One region of the Streptomyces sp. NPDC044061 genome, then DNA from elsewhere that is predicted to be linked to it. Evidence: riboswitches for the same ligand, from Rfam matches in the RefSeq annotation. Region 1 holds a riboswitch; each other region holds the start of a gene.
The links. Region 1 has a riboswitch for S-adenosylmethionine ahead of AC07CM_RS30535 (aminotransferase class V-fold PLP-dependent enzyme). Riboswitches for the same ligand answer to the same signal wherever they lie in the genome.

Region 1 (3,267 bases):
CGGATCTGCTCCGGTGAGACGTAGCCGACCGACCCGACCACCGCTCCGGTGCGGGTCAGCGAGGTCGCCTCCAGGGCCCGTACGATCCCGAAGTCGATGACCCGTGGCCCGTCGGGGGCGAGCAGGATGTTGGACGGCTTCAGGTCGCGGTGGACCAGCCCCTGCGCATGGATGGCGGCGAGCGCCTCGCCGAGCGCGGCGGCGAGCAGGCGGACCGCGGACTCGGGCAGCGCCCCGTGGTCCACGACCGCGTCGCGCAGGTTCGGTCCGGACACGAACTCCGTTGCCATCCAGGGCCGTTCGGCCTCGGTGTCGGCGTCGACGACCCGGGCCGTGAAGGTTCCTTCGCCGCCCACGGTCTGCGCGGCCCGCACCTCGTGCCGGAACCTGGCCCGGAACGTGCGGTCCTCGGCGTGCTCCGCCCGGACCACCTTCACGGCCAGACCGAGCCCCTTGGGCGACTCGGCGAGATACACCTCGCCCATGCCGCCCGCGCCGAGCCTGCCCAGGACCTGGTACGGCCCGATCCGCCGCGGATCGGTCGCGCGCAGCGCCTGCACCCCGAACTCCCCCTGTCCAGCGTCCTGCTGGTCGTTGTCCAAGGGGAGCGTATACGGCGGTGCCGAGCGTCCGTCAGACGGCCGGGACGCAGCGGCCGTCCTCGGTGCGGTACTGCCACTTGGCGCCGTCCCGGACCAACTCCCGCACCGCGTTCACGAACCGCTCGACGTGCTCGTCGGGGGTGCCGGCGCCGAAGCTGACCCGGATCGCGTTCAGGGACTTCTCGCCGGGCTCGGCCTCGGGGGCACCGCACTCGCCCTGGGTCCCCGGGTCGCCGCCCAGCAGGGTGCGCACCAGCGGGTGGGCGCAGAACAGGCCGTCGCGGACGCCGATGCCGTACTCGGCGGAGAGGGCGGCGGCGAAGTGGGAGCTGTTCCAGCCCTCGACGACGAAGGAGAGGACGCCGACGCGCGGGGCGTCGTCGCCGAAGAGGGAGAGGATCCTGACCTCGGGGACCTCGGCCAGGCCGGCGCGGACCCTGGAGATCAGGTACTGCTCGCGGGCCACCAGGGTGTCGAAGCCGGCCTCCGTCAGCGCCTTGCAGGCGGAGGCGATGGAGTAGGCGCCGATGACGTTCGGGGAGCCGGCCTCGTGACGGGCGGCGGTCTCGTGCCACTCCACGGCCACTCCCCCGTCCTCGCGCCGCGTGACCTTGCGGCTCGCGCCGCCGCCCGCGAGGTACGGCTCGGCCGCGGTCAGCCAGTCGGCGCGCCCGGCCAGGACGCCGGAGCCGAAGGGCGCGTACAGCTTGTGGCCGGAGAAGGCGACCCAGTCGACGTCCAGGTCCCGCACCGAGACCGGGTGGTGCGGGGCCAGCTGAGCGGCGTCCAGGACGATCCGGGCGCCGTGCGCGTGGGCCGCGGCGGCCAGTTCGCGCACCGGCCACAGCTCGCCGGTGACGTTGGAGGCGCCGGTGACGCAGACCAGGGACGGGCCGTGGGGGTCGCGGTCGGCCAGCGCCCGCTCCAGGGTCTCGACGGCCTGCCACGGGGTGCGCGGCGCGTCGAGGTAGGTGACGCGGGCGCCCTGCCAGGGCAGCAGGGAGGCGTGGTGCTCGGTCTCGAAGACGAAGACCTGGCAGTCGGCGGGGAGCGCGCGGGCCAGCAGGTTCAGGGAGTCGGTGGTCGAGCGGGTGAAGATCACCTGGTCGCTCTCGCGGCAGTCGAGGAACTCGGCGACGGTGCGGCGGGCGTTCTCGAACAGGTCGGTGGAGAGCTGGGAGAGGTAGCCGGCACCGCGGTGGACGCTGCCGTAGTACGGCGCGTAGGCGGCCACGTCGTCCCAGACACGCTGGAGGGCGGGGGCGCTGGCCGCGTAGTCGAGCGCCGCGTAGGCGACCTCGCCGCCCGTCACGAGCGGGACGGTGACATCCCGGCCCAGAACAGGCAGATGGACACAAACGGTCTGGTCGATGGCAGCGGTGAGAGCAGACATGGCGAACTCCTGTGAGAGGCAAGGGGTTTCACCGTGCGAGCGGGTACGGCTCGAGCACGGGAAAAGGTGAAGACAGGCGAAAGGGGTGTGCGGAGGCGGGGCTCTACGCCCTATCGCATTCGCTTGCTCACAGAAGGCTCCCTCGACGACCAGGACCCCTGGTTTGCGAGGGGTCCGCGCTTGCCGTAGACCTCGCTGCCCACGGCCTGGTCTTCACCCGGGGCACCCCGCCACGGACGGAGGGTTGCCGGACAGTCGGCCGGGGCCGAATGACTGTCACTCATGACCTGGTTCAGTATCCTGCCATACGATCTTCGGCACGCAAGACGCAGTCCGCCATCTGGACTGCGCCCCGCGTCCTCGACGGCGGACGTCAGGCGTTGCTCGCGGCCACCCACCGCTCCAGCGCCAGCTTCGCCGCTCCCGAGTCGATCGATTCCGCCGCCTTGGACATGCCGGCGCGCAGCTGCTCGGCCAGCGGCGCGTCCGTCGGGCGCAGAGCGACGAGCGCGGCCGCCGAGTTCAGCAGCACGGCGTCCCGCACCGGCCCCTGCTCGCCGTCCAGCAGCCGGCGGGCGACCTCCGCGTTGTAGGCCGCGTCGGCGCCGCGCAGGGCCTCCACGGGGACGAGGTCGATGCCGACGTCCCGGGGGTCGAAGCTCTCCTCGGTGGCCTTGCCGTCCCGGACCACCCAGACCCGGGAGGTGGAGGTGGTCGTCAGCTCGTCCAGGCCGTCGTCGCCCCGGAAGACCAGGGAGGAGTTGCCGCGCTCGGCGAGGACCCCGGCCACGATCGGCGCCATGCGCGGGTCGGCGACACCGACCGCCTGGGCGCGCACCTTGGCCGGGTTGGTCAGCGGGCCGAGCACGTTGAAGGTGGTGCGGATGCCCAACTGGCCGCGCGCCGCCGCGACATGGCGCAGCGACGGGTGGAACTTCACCGCGAAGCAGATGGTGATCCCGGCGACCTCGGCGACCTCGGCGACCCGCTGCGGGGTCAGGTTCAGATTGATCCCGAGCTTCTCCAGGACGTCGGAGGACCCGGAGGCGGAGGACGCGGCGCGGTTGCCGTGCTTGACGACCTTCGCCCCCGTGCCGGCGACGACGATCGACGACATCGTGGAGATGTTCACCGTCTTGGCGCCGTCGCCTCCGGTTCCGACGATGTCGACGGCCGGACCCGGCACCTCGATGACGTTGGCGTGCTCGTACATGGTCCGCACGAGTCCGGTGATCTCCTGCACCGTCTCGCCCTTGGCCCGCAGGGCCACCA
Region 2 (3,267 bases), on a different contig from region 1:
CCGCCTCGCCCCACTCCACCGACCAACGCTTCCGCCGCGCGTACGTCCGCGCGCCCGCACCAGGGGAGACTCATGTCCATCACTCCGCTCGCCGCCGTCCCGACCGCCCGCCGCACGGGCCCCCTCTTCCGGGGCCGGATCGGCCAGGACGCGCGCAGCGGCCACTACGCCGTGCCGCACCGCTACCGCCTCCATCTGTCCACCGCCTGTCCCGACGGGCTGCGCCTCGCCATCGGTCACAGCCTCCTCGGTCTCGACGCCGGTTGTCCGGTGACCCTCCTGCCCGCCGTGCCGGACTGTCCAGGCGGCGGCCACTCGGCCCTGCGCCCGCTGTACGAGGCGAGCGCCCACCACTACCGCGGACCCGCCCTGGCGCCGGTGCTCAGCGACGACTGGTCCGGACGCATCGTCAGCACCCACACGCCGGACATCCTGCGAGACCTGGACCGCTTCCCGCGCGACGGCCGACCCTCCCTGTACCCGTGCGGCACGGAGAGTCAGATCGAAGCCGTCGAACGGCTCTGCGCCGAGGGCATCCAGGAAGCCGCGCAGCGCGCCGGACGGGCCGACTCCGACCCCGCCGAGCGTGCCGCCGCCCTGGACGCGCTGCTGGACACACTGGGCCGGCTGGAGCGGTACCTGGAGGGTGAGGAGTACGTCGTCGACGGCCGGCTCACCGCAGCCGACATCGAACTGTGGGTGGCTCTGGTGCAGTTGGACACCGTGCACCGCTACCACCTCGACGCGTCCGCCGTGCACCGCGTCGCCGACCACCCGGCGCTGTGGGCCCACGCCCGCCGTCTGGCCGCCCACCCGGCCTTCGGCGCCCACCTCGACCTCGACGGCATCGCCCGCCGCCACCACGGCCGCTGCCGGGGCCTCGAGGCGGCCGGAGCCGCGGTCCAGATCCTGGACTGGACGGCCCACGCGGCGGAGACGCCCGGCACTTGTCGCAGGTGAGAGCCCACCGGGCAGGTCCACCCACCGGACAACCGTTGACATTCGAACGGTCAACTGCCTTACTTACGGCTCAGAACGGTCATGAGCGTCAGCGCCAAGCCCTGGCTCGCTGACCGGCAACCCTCGCATCGCGGTGGGGTGCCCCAGGTGACGACCGGACCGGACGACGTTTTCGGTAAGCGCGAGGGCCCCGCGGGGCCGGAACAGTGACAGGTGACGCCATGTACGCAGCTCTCAGGACGGCGACGAGCCGTGTCCAGAGCCGCGTCGCGCCGTACGCCGGGCTCCTCGTCGCCGACCGTGCCGTCGATCTGCTCCGCGTCAACAGCGCACTGTGTACCGCATCGGGCCGTGCCCGCTGTCGGGGCTGACCTCTCCCTTCCAGCCCCCGCGTTCCTGACGCACACCGCCGGCGCGGTGTGCCGCCGTCCGCCCAGCCCCCGGTTCCCGTGCGTTCCCGTGTGCCACCCCGTGCCGTAGTGCCGCGGTGGCCCGCATCCGCTCGCCGCGATCCCGGGGTGTCCGACTCCGCCGGAGCCCGCCATGAGTGAACCCCCAGGCGCCGCCGTGTCCCTCGCCGAGGCGCCCCCCGTCGAAACACCGTCAAAAAGCTTTGCAGCGCAACGCGTTCAACCGCTGCGCCGGCCCGGCCGGTGGATCGTCACCGCCGTCGTCCTCGTGCTCGTCGCGCAGATTGCGCACGGACTGGCCACCAACCCCTTCTACCAGTGGGACCGCTTCCGCTACTGGTTCCTGCGCCCCACCATCCTCGACGGGCTCGCCGTCACCCTCGAAGTCGCCGCGTTCAGCGCGGTGCTCGGCCTCCTCGGCGGCATCCTGCTGGCCCTCGGCCGCCTCTCCGGCAGCCCGGTGCTGCGGGCGGTGAGCTGGACGTACACCTGGCTGTTCCGCTCCGTCCCGCTGATCGTCGTCCTGATCTTCCTCTACAACTTCAGCGCCCTGTACAAGACGCTGAGCCTCGGCATTCCCTTCGGACCGGCCTTCGTCACCTTCGACGAGTCCCGGCTCGCCACCGACATGACGGTCGCCGTCATCGGACTGAGCCTCAACGAGGCGGCCTACGCCTCCGAAGTCGTGCGCGGCGGAATCCTCTCCGTCGACCAGGGCCAGCACGAGGCGGCGGCCGCGCTCGGCCTGCCGAAGGGCTACCAGTTCACCCGCATCGTCTTCCCGCAGGCCCTGCGGTCCATCACACCGAACTACGTCAACCAGCTCATCGGCCTGATCAAGAGCACGTCCCTGGTGTTCTACGTCTCCCTGCTCGACCTGTTCGGCTCGGTGCAGAGCATGGGCAGCACCTACCCCGGCGACATCGTGCCGCTGCTGCTCGTCGCCACCGTCTGGTACCTGATCCTGACCAGCGTGGTGTCAGTCGTCCAGTTCTACGTGGAACGGTACTTCGCCCGCGGTGCCACCCGCAGTCTGCCGCCGACACCGCTGCAGCGGGCACGGGCGGGCCTCGCCGAGTTCCGGGCCCGGCTGCGGGAGGCCGCCGTATGACCACCACCGACACCCTTCGCTCGACGCCTGCCGCCCTTGAGGTGCACGACGTCCACAAGTGGTACGGCACCCATCGTGTCCTGGACGGCATCGACCTGACCGTCCGCCCCGGCGAGGTCACCGTCGTCATCGGGCCCTCCGGCTCCGGCAAGTCCACACTGCTGCGGGTCATCAACCACCTGGAGAAGCCCGAGGTCGGCCATGTCAGCGTCGGCGGCGAGCTGATCGGCGTGAAGCGGAACGGGGACCGGCTGAAGGAGCTGAGCGAGCGGGCCATCCTCGCCCAGCGCAGCCGGATCGGCTTCGTCTTCCAGAACTTCAACCTCTTCCCGCACCTGACCGTCCTCGACAACGTCGCCGCCGCCCCCGTCGCCACGGGCAGGCTGGCCAGGCCCGAGGCCCAGGAGCTGGCCCGCGAACTGCTCACCCGGGTCGGCCTCGGCGACCGTACCGGCGCCTACCCGAGGCAGCTGTCCGGCGGCCAGCAGCAGCGCGTTGCCATCGCCCGCGCCCTCGCACTGCGGCCCGGCATCATCCTCTTCGACGAGCCGACCTCCGCGCTCGACCCCGAACTGGTCGGCGAGGTCCTCTCCGTCATCAAGGACCTGGCGACCAGCGGCACCACCCTCGTCATCGTCACCCACGAGATCGGCTTCGCCCGTGAGGTCGCCGACCGGATCGTCTTCATCGACGGCGGAAAGATCGTCGAACAGGGCCCGCCGGCCCAGGTGCTGGACAAGCCACGGCACGAGCGGACCCGGGACTTCCTGAGCAAGGTCCTCTGAG
Region 3 (3,267 bases), on a different contig from region 1:
ACCCGCAGGTCCGGAACGCGTTCCCCAACTGTACCGCGCTCAATCACACAGAATGGCCCCCTCCGTTTCTCTCACGGAGGAGGCCATTCGATGAACAATCGGTAACCGCGGTTACCGAAGGTAATTATCAGCCCCCGGCGACGGCCGGAATGATGGAGACACCGGCGCCGTCGGGGGTCACGGTCTCCAGCCCCTGCTCGAAGCGGACGTCGTCGTCGTTGACGTACACGTTGACGAAACGGCGCAGCTTGCCCTGGTCGTCCAGCACACGCGCGGCGATGCCGGTGTGGTTCTTCTCCAGGTCCTCGATGACGTCGGCGAGGGTCGCGCCCTCGGCGGCGACCTCGGCCTGGCCACCCGTGTAGGTGCGCAGGATGGTCGGGATGCGAACGGTCACGCTCATGCGAGGCCAGCCTCTCGGAAGGAGTCCAGGGTCGGGCGGATGGTGGCGGTGAGACCGGTGCCGGCCACCGCGTCCAGGGTCTTGAGGCCGTCGCCGGTGTTGAGGACGACCGTGGTGAGCGACGGGTCCAGGACGCCGTTCTCGACGAGCTTGCGCGTCACGCCCACCGTCACGCCGCCGGCCGTCTCGGCGAAGATGCCCTCGGTGCGGGCCAGCAGCTTGATCGCGTCCACGACCTGCTCGTCGGTCACGTCCTCCACCGCGCCGCCCGTGCGGCGCGCGATGTCCAGGACGTACGGCCCGTCGGCCGGGTTGCCGATGGCCAGGGACTTGGCGATGGTGTTCGGCTTCTGCGGCCGTACGACGTCGTGGCCCGCCTTGTACGCGGTCGACACCGGCGAGCAGCCCTCGGCCTGGGCACCGAAGATCTTGTACGGCTTGTCCTCGACGAGACCGAGCTTGATCAGCTCCTGCAGACCCTTGTCGATCTTCGTGAGCTGGGAGCCGGAGGCGATCGGGACCACGATCTGGTCCGGGAGCCGCCAGCCGAGCTGCTCGCAGATCTCGTACGCCAGGGTCTTGGAGCCCTCCGCGTAGTAGGGCCGCAGGTTGACGTTCACGAAGCCCCAGCCCTCGCCGGCCGGGTCGCCGATCAGCTCGGAGCAGAAGCGGTTCACGTCGTCGTAGTTGCCCTCGATACCGACGAGTTCGCCACCGTAGACCGCGGCCATGACGACCTTGCCCTGCTCCAGGTCGTGCGGGATGAACACGCAGGAGCGGAAGCCGGCCCGGGCGGCGGCGGCGCCGACGGCGCCGGCCAGGTTGCCGGTGGAGGAGCAGGAGAGGGTGGTGAAGCCGAAGGCGCGGGCGGCCTCCAGGGCCTGGGCGACGACGCGGTCCTTGAAGGAGTGCGTCGGGTTGCCGGAGTCGTCCTTCACATACAACCCGCCGGTGACACCCAGTTCGCGCGCGAGGTTGTCCGCCTTGACGAGCTTGGTCCAGCCCGGGTTGATGTTGGGCTTGTCGGCCACGTCGGCGGGGACGGGGAGCAGGGGCGCGTAGCGCCAGATGTTCGCGGGGCCCGCCTCGATGCGCTTGCGCAGCTCTTCGGTGTCGTAGGCGGAGAAGTCGTAGGCGATCTCCAGCGGGCCGAAACACTCCTCGCAGGCGAACACCGGTCCGAGGGGCACCCGGTGACCGCACTCGCGACAGCTCAGGGCCGCTGCGGGGCCGAGGTCTACGGTGGGATTGCTGGTGCTTGCAACTGTCTGCACAGCCATGGAGGCGAGGCCCTTTCTCCTCATCTTCCTCACGACGCACCTCGCCGTGAGACGGATTTGGCACCTTCCCTGACCGGGAGCCTCGCGTGAACGAGTTCGGCTCAGGGGGGTTGCCGGGGCTTCATCGGGCCGTGTCCCTCTGCCCCTCTGGATGAGCGGTATGCGGTTGTAAACGCTCTTGACCCCCGACATGCGATGGTCATCGGCGTTGTTCAAGACTGTAACCGAAGGCCAGGACAGTTGAGATAGTCGTCCGAACCGCGAGATGGATCACACCGTGTCACCACATGTGATCGCGACAGTGAGGAGCCGCAGACCGTGCTGGAAGAAGTCGAGCGCTGGCTGGCCACCCGCTCCTGGTCCGTGGCCGATCGCCCCCTGCACCGGATACTGGCCGCCAAGCAGCGCACCGGTCAGTCCGTCTCCGTCGTCCTGCCCGCGCTGAACGAGGAGGAGACGGTCGGCGACATCGTCGCGGTCGTCCGTCACGACCTCATGCAGCAGGTCCCGCTGGTCGACGAGATCGTCGTCGTCGACTCCGGGTCCACCGACCGCACCTCCGAGGTCGCCGCCGCCGCCGGCGCGCGGGTCGTCCACCGCGACGACATCCTGCCGCGCATCCCCGCCGTCCCCGGTAAGGGTGAAGTCCTGTGGCGCTCCCTGTTGGTGACCGGCGGGGACATCGTCTGTTTCGTCGACGCCGATCTGCGGGAGTTCTCCTCCGACTTCGTCTCCGGGATCGTCGGCCCACTGCTGACCGACCCGGGCGTCGACCTCGTGAAGGCCATGTACGACCGTCCGCTCGCCGGCGCGGCCGGACAGGGCGGCCGGGTCACCGAACTCATGGCCCGCCCGCTGCTGAACATGCACTGGCCACAGCTGGCCGGCTTCGTCCAGCCGCTCGGCGGCGAGTACGCCGCCCGTCGCTCGCTGCTGGAGCAGCTGCCGTTCCCGGTGGGGTACGGCGTCGAGCTGGGCATGCTGGTGGACGCCCTGCACCTGGTGGGCCTGGACGCGCTGGCCCAGGTCGACGTGGGTGTGCGCAAGCACCGGCACCAGGACGGGCAGGCGCTGGGCCGCATGGCCGCGGCGATCTACCGCACGGCGCAGCTCAGGCTCGCCCGCGGCCACCTCGTCCGTCCGGCGCTCACCCAGTTCGAGCGGAGTGCGGACGGGTTCGAGCCGCGCACCTACTCGGTGGACACCGAGGAGCGGCCGCCGATGACCGAGATCGCGGAGTACGCGGCGCGCCGGGTGGCGTGAGCGGCGCACGCGCGCACGAGAAACGGCTGTATACAGCCCCCTCGGGGGGTGGCACGTACGTTTGAGCGTTTCCGGGCCGGGCTAGGTTGAGACTCATGGCTTCCACGCACGGTGCTGAGGTGCTGGTCGCGTCCAACCGCGGCCCGGTTTCGTACGAGGTACGCCCCGACGGTGCGGCGGGCTCGCTGCACGCCAAACGGGGTGGCGGCGGCCTGGTCTCGGGGCTGTCCGCCATCGGCTCCGACGCCAACGCGGTCTGGGTGTGCGCCGCGCTGGGCGACGGCGACCGGGAGGCGGTGCGCCGCGCGGGCGGCGGGCTGC

Region 2: linked by a shared signal. The riboswitch ahead of AC07CM_RS18175 (amino acid ABC transporter permease) and the one ahead of AC07CM_RS30535 (aminotransferase class V-fold PLP-dependent enzyme) in region 1 are both predicted to bind S-adenosylmethionine.
Region 3: linked by a shared signal. The riboswitch ahead of thrC (threonine synthase) and the one ahead of AC07CM_RS30535 (aminotransferase class V-fold PLP-dependent enzyme) in region 1 are both predicted to bind S-adenosylmethionine.

What each region holds. Positions count from the first base shown of each region.
Region 1 is NZ_JBWKFL010000020.1:151,546-154,812, forward strand. Features, by position in the region: partial or broken gene AC07CM_RS30530 (serine/threonine-protein kinase) at 1-602, opposite strand, end outside; gene AC07CM_RS30535 (aminotransferase class V-fold PLP-dependent enzyme) at 634-1,995, opposite strand; SAM riboswitch class IV at 2,167-2,283, opposite strand; gene trpD (anthranilate phosphoribosyltransferase) at 2,369-3,267, opposite strand, start outside.
Region 2 is NZ_JBWKFL010000010.1:121,182-124,448, forward strand. Features, by position in the region: gene AC07CM_RS18170 (glutathione S-transferase C-terminal domain-containing protein) at 73-960, shown strand; SAM riboswitch class IV at 1,038-1,148, shown strand; gene AC07CM_RS18175 (amino acid ABC transporter permease) at 1,504-2,481, shown strand; gene AC07CM_RS18180 (amino acid ABC transporter ATP-binding protein) at 2,478-3,266, shown strand.
Region 3 is NZ_JBWKFL010000018.1:10,626-13,892, reverse strand. Features, by position in the region: gene AC07CM_RS27955 (ubiquitin-like small modifier protein 1) at 128-403, opposite strand; gene thrC (threonine synthase) at 400-1,683, opposite strand; SAM riboswitch class I at 1,701-1,841, opposite strand; gene AC07CM_RS27945 (glucosyl-3-phosphoglycerate synthase) at 2,002-2,946, shown strand; gene AC07CM_RS27940 (alpha,alpha-trehalose-phosphate synthase (UDP-forming)) at 3,042-3,267, shown strand, end outside.